One region of the Inquilinus sp. NPDC058860 genome, then DNA from elsewhere that is predicted to be linked to it. Evidence: riboswitches for the same ligand, from Rfam matches in the RefSeq annotation. Region 1 holds a riboswitch; the other holds the start of a gene.

Region 1 (7,202 bases):
CGACCGCGCTGGACCTCGTCAACAAGCACGAATACGGCAACGGCACCGCGATCTTCACCCGCGACGGCGACGCGGCGCGGACCTTCGTCAGCAACTGCAATGTCGGCATGGTCGGCGTCAACGTGCCGATCCCGGTGCCGATGGCGTTCCACAGCTTCGGCGGCTGGAAGCGCTCGGCCTTCGGCGACCTCGGCATGTACGGGCCGGATGGGGTGCGCTTCTACACCAAGCTGAAGACGGTGACCGAGCGCTGGCCGACCGGCATCAAGGGCGGGGCGGAATTCACCATGCCGGTGATGCGGTAGGCGTCCGAGTGGTGAGCGGACGTAGGTTGGGTTCGCGACAAGCGAACCCAACATCGTGCGGCGGAACCGTGTTGGGTTCGCTGGGCGAACCCAACCTACGGGCTAAGCCGCCGCGGCCAGGGCCGGCGACGCCTTGGCCTGCTGGTGCGCCTCGGCCACGGCGCGCTCGCGGTGCTCCGGCCCCATCGACAGGCCCTCGGCGCGGACGAACTCGATGTCGGTGACGCCGATGAAGCCGAGCGCGGTGCGCAGATAGGCTTCCTGGTGATCAAGGGCCTCGAGGCCGGCGGTGTAGATGCCGCCGCGCGAGGAGGCGACGATCACCTTGCGGCCGCCGGCCAGGCCGACCGGGCCGGTCTCGCCGTAGCGGAAGGTGCGGCCCGCCTGCAGCAGGCGGTCGATCCAGGCCTTCAACTGGGTCGGGACGGTGAAGTTGTACATCGGCGCGCCGATCACCACGACATCGGCCGACAGGAACTCCCCGACCACTGCGTCGATCAGCGCCCGCTCCTCGGCCTGGACCGGCGTCAGCTCGCTGTCCTTGCCGAACTTGATCACCGCCAGCCGCTCGGCGGTCAGGTGCTCCGGCGCGTCGGCGACAAGGTCGCGATACACCAGCTCGGCCTGGGGATAGCGGGCGCGCCAAGCCCCGACGGTCGCCTTGGTCAGCTGGCGCGACACCGAGGCGTCGCCGAGCGGGCTGGAATCGATCTGCAGGATCTTCATAGGCCCCTCCGTGGGTGCGAATAGCATCAGCACTGTATTTACGGATGATGGCAATTCGCCTGTAGCCTGGATCTTCGCGATGGATCGTTCTATGTGTGAGACAATCCATTCGGGATGACGGCCATGCTGGACCTCAACGACCTCCGCCTCTTCGCCAAGGTGGCGCAGCTGGGCGGCTTCACCGCCGCCGGCCGGGCGCTGGGCCTGCCCAAGTCGCGGCTGAGCCGCCGGATCGCGGCACTGGAGGAGGGGCTCGGCGTCCGGCTGCTGCAGCGCTCGACCCGCCGGCTGTCGCTGACCGATGTCGGCGAGACCTTCCTGCGCCATTGCGAGACCCTGCTGGCCGAGGCCGAGGCGGCGGAGCAGGCGGTGGCCCAGGCGCGGTCGGAGCCGAGCGGGCTGATCCGCGTCACCTGCCCGCACATCCTGGCGCAGACCATGATCGCGCCGCTGATCAACAGCTTCCTGGCCGCCCATCCGGCGGTGCGGATCTCGATGGAGCTGACCGGCCGCCGCGTCGACGTGATCGAGGAGCGGGTCGACCTCGCCTTCCGCGTGCGCCGGCCACCGACCGAACCGTCGGACGTGGTGGTGCGGGTGCTGGCCCAGACCCGGGCCGTGGTGGTGGCCGCGCCGGCCCTGCTCGACCGGATCGGCCGGCCGGTGGAGCCGGTCGACCTGATCCGCCTGGGCACGCTCGACCTGCATCGCGCCGACGGCCGCCATGTCTGGACCATGGTCGACGCGGCCGGTACGCCGCAATCGGTGCCGCATGTGCCGCGGCTGGCCAGCGACGACATGTTCACCCTGCGCCAGGCTGCGATCGACGAGCTCGGCGCCGCGCTGCTGCCGGACTATATCTGCCGGCCGGCGATCCAGGCCGGCCTGCTGGAGCATGTGCTGCTGGACTGGCGCGTGCCGGAGGGCGAGGTGCAGGCGGTGTTCGCGTCGCGCCGCGGCCTGGTGCCGGCGGTCCGCGCCCTGGTCGACCACGTCGTCCGCTGGGTGCCGCGGATGGTGGCGATCTGCGACAGCGAGCTGCGCGAGGAGGATCGGCTGCCGCCCTATGCCGATTCCGGCGCCAACGCCGCCGCGCTCGGCCTCGATGCGCTGTTGACGGCGCGGCCGGCCGCCCACTAGCTTCGCCGCGACGGTTCCTTCGGGATCAAATGGGAACGCAGTGCGGGCCAAGCCCAACGCTGCGGCTGCCCCCGCAACTGTGAGCGGCGAGTCCTCCGTCATGAAGCCACTGGGGTTCTCGGGCCCTGGGAAGGCGACGGAACGGCGACGACCCGCGAGCCAGGAGACCTGCCGTCGGTCGTGGTCACGCGCGAGCACGCCGGGCGGGGTGTCCTGGTGGTTGCCGAACCGGCCCGGTTGCCGAAGCGGCGGGGCCGGGGAGACAGCGTTCGCGGTGACGTGCCACAGGCGTGTCCCCGAGGTCTCCATGTCCGTTCCGTCCCGCTGCATCCTGGTCCTGCTCGCCGCCGGCGCCGTCGTGCCCGCAAAGGCCCAGGACACCCCGTCGCCCCTGACGCTCGAGCCGATCGTCGTGACCGCCAACCGCGTGCCGACACCGGCGGCTGAGGTCGGCAGCGCCGTCACCGTGATCACCCGGCAGGAGCTGGAGGACCGGCAGATCCGCCAGCTCTCCGATGCGCTGCGCCAGGTGCCCGGCGTCGCCGTCAGCCGCACCGGCCCGGCCGGCCAGACGACCCAGATCCGCATCCGCGGCTCCGAGAGCAACCAGACGCTGGTGCTGATCGACGGGGTCGAGGTCAACGACCCGTCGTTGGAGTCGGAGTTCGACTTCGCCCATCTGATGGCCGACGACATCGAGCGGATCGAGGTGCTGCGCGGGCCGCAGAGCGCCCTCTACGGCTCGGACGCGATCGGCGGCGTGGTCAACATCGTGACCCGCCGCGGCGACGGGCCGGTCGGCGGCACCGCCTCGGTGGAGGGCGGCGGCACCGGGACGCTGCGGGGCCACGCCTCGGTCAGCGGCGGCAACGAGGATGTGGACTTCCTGATCGGCACTGCGGGGCTGCGCACGGACGGCACCTCGGCCGCCCGCCGGGGCAGCGAGGCCGACGGCACCCGCAACGGCACGGTCTATGCGAAGATCGGGCTGCACCCGAGCGAGCTGGTCGACATCGACGTGGTCGGCCGCACCACCCGCTTCAACACCGACCTCGACGGCTTCCTGGGCGGCGTCGGCGCCGTCGACAGCGAGGACGATGTCGACGGCTCGACCTTCCTGGGCCGCATCCAGGGCAGGCTCAAGCTGCTCGACGGCCGGTGGGAGCACGTCGTCGGCCTGTCCTATCTCGACGACAGCCGCGATTATCGCGACGGCGGCGACGCCATCACCGCCAGCTATCGCGGCAAGACCACGCGGGTCGACTATCAGACCAATCTGATGCTGGACAGCGAGGTGCTGCTGCCGGCCGAGCACCGCCTGACCTTCGCTGTCGACCATGAGGAGCAGCAGGCGGACAGCGACAGCGGCTTCGCCGATTTCAGCCGCCGCATCGGCGCGACCGGCCTGGTCGGGCAATACCAGCTCGGCCTGCTCGACAGCCTGTTCCTGACCGGCAGCGTGCGGCAGGACCTGAACGACCTGTTCCGCGACACCACCACCTGGCGCCTGACCGCGGCCTGGCGGATCGAGGCCACCGGGACCAAGCTGCGCGCCTCCTACGGCACCGGGGTGAAGAACCCGACGCTGTTCGAGCTGTACGGCTTCACCAACACCTATCGCGGCAATCCGGATCTGAAGCCGGAGCACGCGGAGGGCTGGGATGCCGGCTTCGACCAGGAGATCTGGGGCGACCGGGTGGTGCTGGACGCCACCTGGTTTGAGCAGCAGATCGGCGATCTGATCGTCGGCAGCGGGCAGGGCTCGGCCAACCTGCCGGGCACGGCGACCGCCCGCGGTGTGGAACTGGGCCTGTCGGTGACGCCGGTCAACGACCTGACCATCCGCGCCGCCTACACCTATACCGACGCACAGGACGCGACGGGGGCGGAGCTGGTGCGCCGGCCGCGCAACATCGCCAGCCTCGACGTCAGCTATCGCTTCCTGGACGGCGCGGCGACCGTCAATCTCGGCGTGGATTACAACGGTCCGCAGAAGGACCTGGCCTTCGACGAGGCCTACAATTCGTCGCCGGTGACGCTGGACGGATATACGCTGGTGAATCTGGCGGCGTCCTACCAGGTGACCGACAGGGTGCAGGTCTATGGCCGGATCGACAACCTGCTGGACGAGGATTATGAGGAGGTCTGGACCTACGGCTCGCTGCGGCGGGCCGGTTATCTCGGCATGAAGGTCAGCTTCTGATCGCGATGCGCCGCCCTGCCGTGATCCCGCTGCTGCTGGCCCTCGGCCTCGTGGCCATGCCCGCCATGGCCCGGCCGCATCGGGTCGTCTCCCTCAATCTCTGCGCCGATGCGCTGGTGCTGCGCCTGGCCGACCGCGCCGACGTGCGATCGGTGACCTGGCTGGCGCGCGACCCGGAGAACTCGGTGGTCGCGGCCGAGGCGGCCTCGGTGCCGGTCAATCGCGGCCTGGCGGAGGAGGTCGTGGCATTGGACCCGGACCTGGTCGTGGTCGGGGCCTTCACGCCCCGCGGCACGGTGGCGCTGCTGCGCCGCCTGGAGATGCCGCTGCTGGAGCTGGGCGTGCCGGAAAGCCTGGACGGGATCCGGGCCCAGATCCGCCGGGTGGCGGCGGCGCTGGGCCAGGCGGAGCGCGGCGAGCGGATGATCGCGGCGATGGACGACCGGCTGGCGGCCATTCGAAGCCCGGCATCGCCGCCGCTGGCGGTGGTGCTGCGCCCGAACGGCTTCACCGCCGGCCGCGGGTCGCTGGTCGACGAGATCCTGCGCCGGGTCGGTGTCCGCAACCTTGCCGCCGAGCGGGGTCTGGAGGCTTACGGCGAGATCCCGCTGGAGAGCGTGGCCCTGGCCGGGGTGCGGCTCCTGATCCTGAACCAGCCGGAGAACGGGGCGCCGTCCCTGGGCGAGGCGATGCTGGACCATCCGATCCTGGGGGCGCTGCCGGAACTGCGCGTGGTCCGGGTGCCGTCGCGGCTGTGGACCTGCGGCGGGCCGGAGGTGGTCGAGGCCGCCGCCCTGATCGCCGCCGCCGCAAGGCAGGCGGAGGATGGGCCGTGAGAGAGCAATCAAGGCCATTCGCGTTGCCTCTCCCGCTTGCGGGAGAGGTCGGGCTCGCGCAGCGAGACCGGGTGAGGGGATCTTGTCGAAGCCGGTGCCGGCCCTCACCCGGACGTCCTGGCGGACGTCCGACCTCTCCCGCCACGCGGGAGAGGCAATCCGTTTGGTCATCCAACGATCTGCTCTCGGCGGAGGCATGATGACCGCCGGAACCGACTCCAAGGCACCGTCCTACGCGATCCTGGTCGCCGGCCTGGTGCTGGCGGTGCTGGCCTGCCTCGCCGGGTCGGTCGCCACCGGCTACGCGCCGCTCGACCTGCCGGCGGCGATCGGCGATGTGCTGGCCGGGCGGCAGAGCCTGCCGGCGCTGGTGCTGCTCGAGCTGCGGCTGCCACGGGCGCTGCTCGGCCTGCTGGTCGGGTTCAGCCTCGGCCTCGGCGGCGCCGCGATGCAGGGGCTGCTGCGCAACCCGCTGGCCGAGCCGGGGGTGATCGGCGTCTCGGCCGCTGCGGCGCTCGGCGCGGTGCTGGTGTTCTATTCCGGCGTGGCCGGCACGGTCGCGCTGGCCTTGCCGTTGGGCGGCATCGCCGGGGCGGTGCTGGCCACGCTGCTGCTGCTGGCCCTGGCCCGGCGCGGCGCCGGCACGATGACGGTGATCCTGGCCGGCGTCGCCGTCAGCAGCGCCGCCGGCGCCCTGACCGCCCTGGCGCTCAACCTGTCGCCGAACCCCTATGCCGCGCTGGAGATCGTGTTCTGGCTGATGGGGTCGCTGGCCGACCGCAGCCTGGAGCACGTCTGGCTGGTGCTGCCGCCGATGGCCGTCGGCTGGGCCCTGATCCTGGCCGGGGCGCGGGCGCTGGACGCGCTGACCCTGGGCGAGGACACCGCGGCCAGCCTGGGCTTCGATCTCGGCCGGCTGCGGCTGCAACTGATCGCCGGCACGGCGCTCGCGGTCGGCAGCGCCGTGGCGGTGACCGGGGCGATCGCCTTCGTCGGGCTGGTTGTGCCGCATCTGCTGCGCCCGCTGGTCGGGCACCGGCCGGGGCGGCTGCTGTTCGTCAGCGGGCTGGGCGGCGCCGTGCTGCTGCTGCTGGCCGATATCGGACTCCGGCTGGTCCGGATACAGCCCGAGCTGAAGCTGGGCGTGGTCACCGCGGTGATCGGTGCCCCCTTCCTGTTCGGCCTGATCTGGCGGCTGCGGCGGAGCGCCTGATGCGGATCGACGCGACAGGCCTTCACCTCGCCCTCGGCGGCCGGCCGGTCCTCGCCGGGATCGACCTGGCGCTGGCGCCGGGCGAGCTGGTCGGGCTGATCGGACCGAACGGGGCCGGCAAGACCACGCTGCTGCGCGTGCTGGCCGGATTGCAGGCGCCGGATGCGGGCACGGTCCGCTATGACGGCCTGTCGATACGGCAGCTCGGCCGCGACCGGCTGGCGCGGGGCCTGGCGGTGCTGATGCAGGGCGACGAGGTGCAATGGCCGCTGCGGGCCGACCACCTGGTGGCGCTGGGGCGGCTGCCGCACCGCCGGTTCCCGGGCGGGATGTCGGCGGCGGACCAGGCGGCGGTGGCGCGGGCGCTGGGGGCGGCGGATGCGGCACATCTGCGGCTGCGCACGGTCGGCACCCTGTCGGCCGGCGAGCGGATGCGGGTGCTGTTCGCCCGGGCGCTGGCGGTGGAAGCGCCGCTGCTGTTTGCGGACGAGCCGGTGGCGGCGCTGGACCCGTTCCACCAGCTGCAGATCATGGAACTGCTGCGGGACCGCGCCCGGGGCGGCGCCGGGGTGCTGGTGGTGCTGCACGACCTGGCGCTGGCCGGCCGGTTCTGCGACCGGCTGGTGCTGCTGCAGGGCGGCCGGATCCTGGCCGATGGCCCGCCGATCGAGGTGCTGACCGACGACCATCTCCGCAGTGCCTATGCGGTGGAGGTGCAGCGCGGCGCGCGCGACGGCGTCGGCTACGTCCTGCCCTGGTCCCGCATCGCGGCGCCGGGG
Region 2 (7,202 bases), on a different contig from region 1:
GCGTCCATTTCCTGATCAAGACCGAGCCCGGCGCCGGCACCCCTGGAAGCGATCCTGGCGAGCCGGTCGACGTGATCGAGGAGCGGCTGGTCGAGGCCGGGCGCAGCTGGTCCGACCTGCTGCAGTCGGCGCTGGTCGAGACCAAGGGCGAGGAGCAGGGGCTGATCCTGCTGCGCCGCTATGCCGACGCCTTCCCGGCCGGCTACCGCGAGGAGACCACGCCGGCGGCGGCGATCGTCGACATCGAGCGGATCGAGGAGATCGACGAGGCCGGCGAGATCGGGCTGCACCTGTTCCGCCCGATCGAGGCGGCGCCGAACGAGCTGCGCTTCAAGCTGTACCACCGCGGCACGCCGGTGCCGCTGTCCGACGTGCTGCCGATGCTGGAGCATCTCGGCTTCAAGGTGGTGTCGGAGCTCCCGACCGAGGTCAACATCCAGGCGATCGGCCAGGCCCAGGGACCGGTCTGGATCCATGATTTCGAGATGCGCAGCCGCAGCGGCGACGCGATCGACCTGAACCGCCTCAAGGCCGTGTTCCAGACCGCCTTCGAGCGGATCTGGACCGGTGACATGGAGGACGACCGGCTGAACCGGCTGGTGCTGGCCGGCGGGCTCGACTGGCGCTCGATCACGCTCCTGCGCGCCTACGCCAGGTTCCTGCGCCAGGCCCGCTTCGCCTTCAGCCAGGAGACGATCGAGGACACGCTGGTGGCGCATCCCGAGACGACGCGCGCCATCGTCCGCATGTTCGCCACCCGCTTCGACCCGGACCTGACCGGCGACCGCGAGGTGGCGATCCGCGGCATGCTGGTCGAGATCGAGCACATGCTCGACGCCGTGACCAACCTGGACGAGGACCGCATCCTCCGCCGCTTCCTGAACCTGGTGCGGTCGACCCTGCGCACCAACTACTTCCAGACCGATGACGAGGGCCGGCCGAAATCCTACCTGTCGCTGAAGCTGGACAGCCTGTCGGTCGAGGAGATGCCGCTGCCGCGGCCCTGGCGCGAGATCTTCGTCTACAGCCCGCGCATGGAGGGCGTGCACCTGCGCGGCGGCAAGGTCGCCCGCGGCGGCATTCGCTGGTCCGACCGGCGCGAGGATTTCCGCACCGAGATCCTCGGGCTGATGAAGGCGCAGATGGTGAAGAACACCGTCATCGTGCCGGTCGGCTCGAAGGGCGGCTTCGTCCTGAAGCGGCCGCCGGCCCCATCGGCCGGGCGCGAGGCGTTCCAGGCCGAAGGCGTCGAATGCTACAAGATCCTGATGCGCGGGATGCTCGACATCACCGACACCATCGTCGGCGGCGAGACCACGCATCCGGAGCGCGTCGTCCGGCATGACGAGGACGATCCCTACCTCGTGGTCGCCGCCGACAAGGGCACGGCCACCTTCTCCGACATCGCCAACGGGGTCAGCCAGGATTACGGCTTCTGGCTGGACGACGCCTTCGCCTCCGGCGGCTCGGCCGGCTACGACCACAAGAAGATGGGCATCACCGCCCGCGGCGCCTGGGAATCGGTGAAGCGGCATTTCCGCGAGCTGGGCACCGACATCCAGTCCCAGGACTTCACCTGCGTCGGCGTCGGCGACATGTCGGGCGACGTGTTCGGCAACGGCATGATCCTGTCCGAGCACACCCGCCTCTTCGGCGCCTTCAACCACCTGCACATCTTCGTCGATCCGGACCCGGACGCGGCCGGCAGCTTCGCCGAGCGCAAGCGGCTGTTCGACCTCGCCCGCGGCTCCTGGGACCAGTACGACCAGGCGAAGCTGTCGCCCGGCGGCGCGGTCTACGAGCGCCGCGCCAAGTCGGTGAAGCTGTCGCCGGAGGTCCGGGCCCGCTTCGGCATCGAGCGCGAGACGGTGACGCCGAACGAGCTGATCCAGGCGATGCTGAAGGCCCAGGTCGACCTGCTGTGGTTCGGCGGCATCGGCACCTATGTGAAGAGCAGCCGCGAGAGCCACGCCGATGTCGGCGACAAGGCGAACGACGCGCTGCGCATCAACGGGCGCGACGTCCGAGCCCGGGTGATCGGCGAGGGCGCCAATCTCGGTGTCACCCAGTTCGGCCGCATCGAATATGCCCGCATCGGCGCCGGCGGTTCGGGCGGCAAGCTGAACACCGACTTCATCGACAACTCGGCCGGCGTCGACACCTCGGACCACGAGGTCAACATCAAGATCCTGCTGGGCGCCGTGGTCCAGGCCGGCGACCTGACGCTGAAGCAGCGCAACACGGTGCTGGAGAGCATGACCGAGGAGGTCGGCCAGCTGGTCCTGCGCGACAACTACCTGCAGAGCCAGGCGCTGTCGCTCGCGGTCGGCGAGGGCTTCGAGGTGCTGGACCAGCAGGCCCGCTTCATGCGCGGGCTGGAGAAGGCCGGCAGGCTCGACCGCGTGATCGAGATGCTGCCGACCGACGAGGAGCTGACCCAGCGCTCCGGCAACCGCGAAGGGCTGACCCGGCCGGAACAGGCGGTGATCCTGGCCTATGCCAAGATCAACATCTACGACGCCCTCCTGGCCAGCGACCTGCCGGACGACCCGGCCCTGGTCGACGACTTGGCGCTGTACTTCCCGACGGCGCTGCGCGAGCGCTTCAGGGACGCCATCGCGCAGCACCGGCTGCGGCGCGAGATCGTGGCCACCCACGTCACCAACAGCATGGTGAACCGGGTCGGCGCCACCTTCGTCTCCGAGCTGGCGGACAAGACCGGCATGGGCGTGGCCGACATCGCCCGCGCCTATCTGATCGTCCGCGACGGCTTCAGCCTGCGCGACATCTGGGCGGCGGTCGAGGCGCTGGACAACAAGGCCCAGGCCCAGGCGCAGATCCGCGCCATGCTGGCGACGCGGCGGCTGATCGAGCGCAGCGTCGCCTGGATCCTGCGCCAGCAGGGCCGCGGCCTGGACATCAGCCAGGACGTGGCGCATCTCAAGCCCGGCCTGGCCGAGCTGGAGAGCCAGCTGGACGCCGCGATCTTCGACGACGCCCGCACCGTGATCGACACCCGCGCCCGGGGCTTCGTCGAGGCGGGCTTCCCGGAGGATCTGGCCCGCCGCGTCGCCCGGCTGAACCTGTGGGCGGCGGGGCTGGACATCATCCGCATCGCCGACCAGGCCGGGCGCGGCGTCAGCGAGGTGGCGTCGGTCTATTTCGAGGCCGGCCGCCGGCTGGGCCTGGCCTGGCTGCGCGACGGCGCCAGCCGGATGCCGGCCAGCAACCACTGGCAGAAGCAGGCGGTGGGGGCGATCGTCGACGACCTGTACACGCTGCAGGCCGACCTGGCGGTCCGTGCCCTGCAGGACGCGCCGGCGGGCGCGGCCGGGGCCGATGTGGTGGAGGCCTGGGTCGGCCACCGCCGCGCCCCGGTGGACCGGATCGATCAGCTGGTGTCGGAGCTGAAGGCGCTGGACCAGGTCGACCTGTCGATGCTGGCTGTCGCCAACCGCAATTTGCGCGGTTTGGCGACGGGGTGAGGGACGGTCGGAGGTAGGTTGGGTTCGCCAACGCGAACCCAACCTACTCGGTTTCCCGCAGCAGCTTCTGCAGCGGGGCGGCCTGGCGCAGGATCGGCGACTTGATGACGATGTAGCTGAAGTACTTCTCGATGCCGAGGCGGCGGTCCAGCAGCGCCTCCATCACCTGCTGGTAATGGGCGATGCTGCGGGCCAGGAAACGCAGCAGGTAGTCGTAGCCGCCGCTGACCATGTGGCACTCCAGCAGCTCCTCCACCGTGGCGAGGCCGGCCTCGAAGCGGATGAAGTCCTCGCGCCGGTGGTCGCTCAGCGTCACCTCGGTGAACACCGTCACGCTCTCGGTCAGCTTCGACAGGGCGATGCGGGCGCCGTAGCCGGTGATGTAGCCGGCCGCCTCCAGCCGTTTCACCCGCTGCAGGCAGGGGCTGGGCGACAGGCCGACCGCCTCCGCCAAAGCGGCGTTGGTGATCCGCCCGTCGGCCTGCAGCCGGGCCAGGATGGCGATGTCGATCCGGTCCAGCTTCGGCGCGCCCGCCATCCCTTCCTCGTCCTGTCTACCGCGGGATTACCCGCGCAGTGCTTTCTGGTGAGCTTTTGCCAGTTCCGCCATGCTGGTGAAGCGGAAATCGACCTTGGGCTCGGTCGCCGGCTTCATGGTGGCGCCGAAGCCGCCCTCGGCGTGGCGGCGGTGGATCCAGCAGGTGGCCAGACCCGCCGCCGTCGCCGGCTCGTGGTCGTGGAACAGGCTTTCCGCCGTGTGCAGCACCTCGCCCGGGGCGATGCCCATGCCGGCCAGCTTCTCCAGCATGTAGTCGAAGTTGCGCGACGCCGGCTTGTAGCTGCCGATGTCCTCGGCGGTGAAGACGGCGTCGAACTCGACCTGCAGCCGGACGTTGCTGAGGGCGAAGCTGGCATTGTCGACATTCGAGAGGATGGCCAGCTTGTAGTACTTCTTCAGGTACTGCAGCGCGCCGGCGGTGTCGGCGAAGGCCGGCCAGTCCTTGATCGACCGGCCATAGGCCAGTGCCTCCTCCCAGCTCGCCGCCACGCCCCATTCTTCGGCCAGGCGCTTGTAGACGATCGCCAGCAGCTCGCTGTAGCGCCGCGCCGGGGTCCAGCGCTGCTGCGCCGATTCATGGCGGGCATGGGCCTCCAGGATCCGGTCGCGGCTCAGCGGCGCCTTCACGCGGGCGGTCAGCGGCGCCAGCGCGTTGACTATGCCGGTCTCCCAGTCGATCAGCGTGCCGTAGCAGTCGAAGGTCAGGATCTTGAAGTCGGTCAGCGTCATGGTGCGTCCTCCGGTTCCGGTTTTCCGATTGTCCGCCGGCGGTGCCGGCAGGGGCTGCGCATTCGTGCCCGGCGGCGGCAGGCGCTGGCGCAGCGCGGCCGTCCCGCAGCAGAAAATGCCGTGTCGCAGCCGCGTCATGGCGTGTCGGCTCTGGAGCGTGCGGGGCCGCGGAGTCGCGCCATGATCCCTGCCAAGAGGTGCCGGCCGATGCCGCCGATCCAAGAAGCGGCAGGCCGGAGAATTGGGAAGCCGGTGAGACTCCGGCGCTGCCCCCGCAACGGTGACGGCGGTGAAGGTGCGGCAGGGGCCACTGGAGCGATCCGGGAAGGCGCCGCACCGGGCCAGGAAGCCCGCCGGAGTCCGGAAACCAGCCTCGACGGAGTTTTGTTCGGTGATCGCGGTGGGCGGTCGGCGGGCATGTTCGCGAGGGGCCGGTCCGGTCGCCGAGCGCGCGTACCCGGATGCCACATCTGCGACCGTGCCCAGAGGAGAGGATCGGGTATGGAAGCGCGTTCGGCCATGTTGATGGATCTGCTCTCCCGCGCGCCGGGCTTCAGCCTGAAGCGGGATTTCTACACCAGCCCCGCCTATCACGCGCTGGACCTGGAGCACATCTTCTATAAGGAGTGGCTGTTCATCGGCCATGCCTGCGAGGTGACGCGGCCGGGCGATTTCCTGACCGTGCAGATCGGCGAGTATCCGGTGATCGTGGTGCGCGGCCGCGACCGCGCCATCCGCGCCTTCCACAACGTCTGCCGCCACCGCGGCTCGCGCCTGTGCACCGACGAGCGCGGCTCGCGCCCGCGCCTGGTCTGCCCCTACCACCAGTGGACCTACGACCTCGAAGGCAAGCTGATCTTCGCCCGCGACATGATGGACGCGATCGACCCGGCCCAGTTCGGGCTGAAGCCGATGGCCTGCCACGAGGTCGCCGGCTGGATCTTCATCTCGCTGGCGGAGGAGCCGCGCGACTTCGAGCCGCTGCGCCGCATGATCGAGCCCTATATGGCGCCCCACCTCCTGTCCGAGGCCAAGGTCGCCCACAGCTCGACCATCATCGAGCGCGGCAACTGGAAGCTGGTGATGGAGAACAACCGCGAATGCTACCACTGCTCCGGCAACCATCCGGAGCTGTGCCGCGTCTTCTCCGACCAGCCGACCCTGACCAGCGGCCAGAAGGGGATGGAGGAGGCTCCGGAGATCCTCGCGCACTGGCAGAGCTGCGAGGCGATCGGCCTGCCCAGCCGCTACCAGATCTCGGACGACATGCAGTACCGGGTGATGCGGGTGCCGTTCATCAACGACGCCCATTCGATGACCATGAGCGGCCAGCCCGCGGTGAGCCGCCTGCTGGCCGAGTTCCCGACCACCAAGCTCGGCTCGATGCTGCTGTACCACTATCCGAACAGCTGGAACCACCTGCTGGCCGACCACGCGCTGAGCTTCCGCATCCTGCCGATCAGCCCGACCGAGACCGAGGTCACCACCAAATGGCTGGTGCACAAGGATGCGGTCGAGGGGGTGGACTACGACCTGCAGGCGCTGACCGAGGTGTGGACCGCGACCAATGACGAGGACCGCCGCATCGTCGAGGAGAACCAGCGCGGCATCCTGTCCCCGGCCTATGAGCCCGGGCCCTATTCGCGGATGCATGAGGGCGCGGTGATCCAGTTCGTCGACTGGTACGCCGACACCCTCACCCACCGGCTCGGCGGCGGCACCGGCGCCACCTCGATCCGCGACGTGGCGTAGGGCCGGCGGAACATGCCCGGCCCCCTGACCGCGACGCCGAAGCTGTGGAACGCGAAGACGGCCCGGCTGCGCTGCATCGGCATCCGCGAGGAGGCGCCGGACGTCCGCACCTTCCGCTTCGAGGCGGAGGACGGCAGCTGGTTCTCCTACCGCCCCGGCCAGTTCGTGACGCTGGAGCTGCCGGCAGGGCCGGAGCCGGTGCTGCGCACCTACACCCTGGCCTCCACCCCGTCGCGGCCGCACCACGCCAAGATCACCGCCAAGGTGCAGGAAGGCAGCGTCGCCACCCGCTGGCTGTTCGACAGGCTCAAGGTCGGCGACGCGCTGACGGCGCACGGGCCTACCGGCCGCTTCTCGCTGCTCGACCACCCGGCCGAGCGCTACCTGTTCCTGTCGGCCGGCAGCGGCGCCACGCCGATGATGTCGATGGCGCGCTGGCTGTTCGACACCGCGCCGCAGACCGATGTGGTCTACGTCCATTTCGCCCGGCGGCCGCAGGACCTGCTGTTCCGGTCGGAGCTGGGCTACATGGCCGAGGCGGCGTCCGGCCTGCGGCTGCGCTTCGTCGTCACCGGCGCGCCGGCGGGTGAGGGCTGGGCCAGCGGCCGGCTGGATCGGGCGCTGCTGTCCGCGCTGTGCCCGGACGCGGCTGGGCGGACGGTGTTCTGCTGCGGCCC

Evidence for each region. A riboswitch is a leader RNA that binds a small molecule or an ion and turns the genes downstream of it on or off. The one in region 1 is predicted to bind cobalamin.
Region 2: another riboswitch for cobalamin. It lies ahead of ACFW16_RS04085 (aromatic ring-hydroxylating dioxygenase subunit alpha); the one in region 1 lies ahead of ACFW16_RS06475 (TonB-dependent receptor plug domain-containing protein).

Annotation. Positions count from the first base shown of each region.
Region 1 is NZ_JBHYMS010000006.1:141,048-148,249, reverse strand. Features, by position in the region: gene ACFW16_RS06490 (CoA-acylating methylmalonate-semialdehyde dehydrogenase) at 1-305, shown strand, start outside; gene ACFW16_RS06485 (FMN-dependent NADH-azoreductase) at 408-1,031, opposite strand; gene ACFW16_RS06480 (LysR family transcriptional regulator) at 1,155-2,171, shown strand; cobalamin riboswitch at 2,166-2,362, shown strand; gene ACFW16_RS06475 (TonB-dependent receptor plug domain-containing protein) at 2,479-4,374, shown strand; gene ACFW16_RS06470 (ABC transporter substrate-binding protein) at 4,380-5,210, shown strand; gene ACFW16_RS06465 (FecCD family ABC transporter permease) at 5,407-6,423, shown strand; gene ACFW16_RS06460 (ABC transporter ATP-binding protein) at 6,423-7,202, shown strand, end outside.
Region 2 is NZ_JBHYMS010000004.1:52,113-59,314, forward strand. Features, by position in the region: gene ACFW16_RS04070 (NAD-glutamate dehydrogenase) at 1-3,485, shown strand, start outside; gene ACFW16_RS04075 (Lrp/AsnC family transcriptional regulator) at 3,529-4,023, opposite strand; gene ACFW16_RS04080 (haloacid dehalogenase type II) at 4,051-4,773, opposite strand; cobalamin riboswitch at 4,952-5,164, shown strand; gene ACFW16_RS04085 (aromatic ring-hydroxylating dioxygenase subunit alpha) at 5,299-6,525, shown strand; gene ACFW16_RS04090 (2Fe-2S iron-sulfur cluster-binding protein) at 6,538-7,202, shown strand, end outside.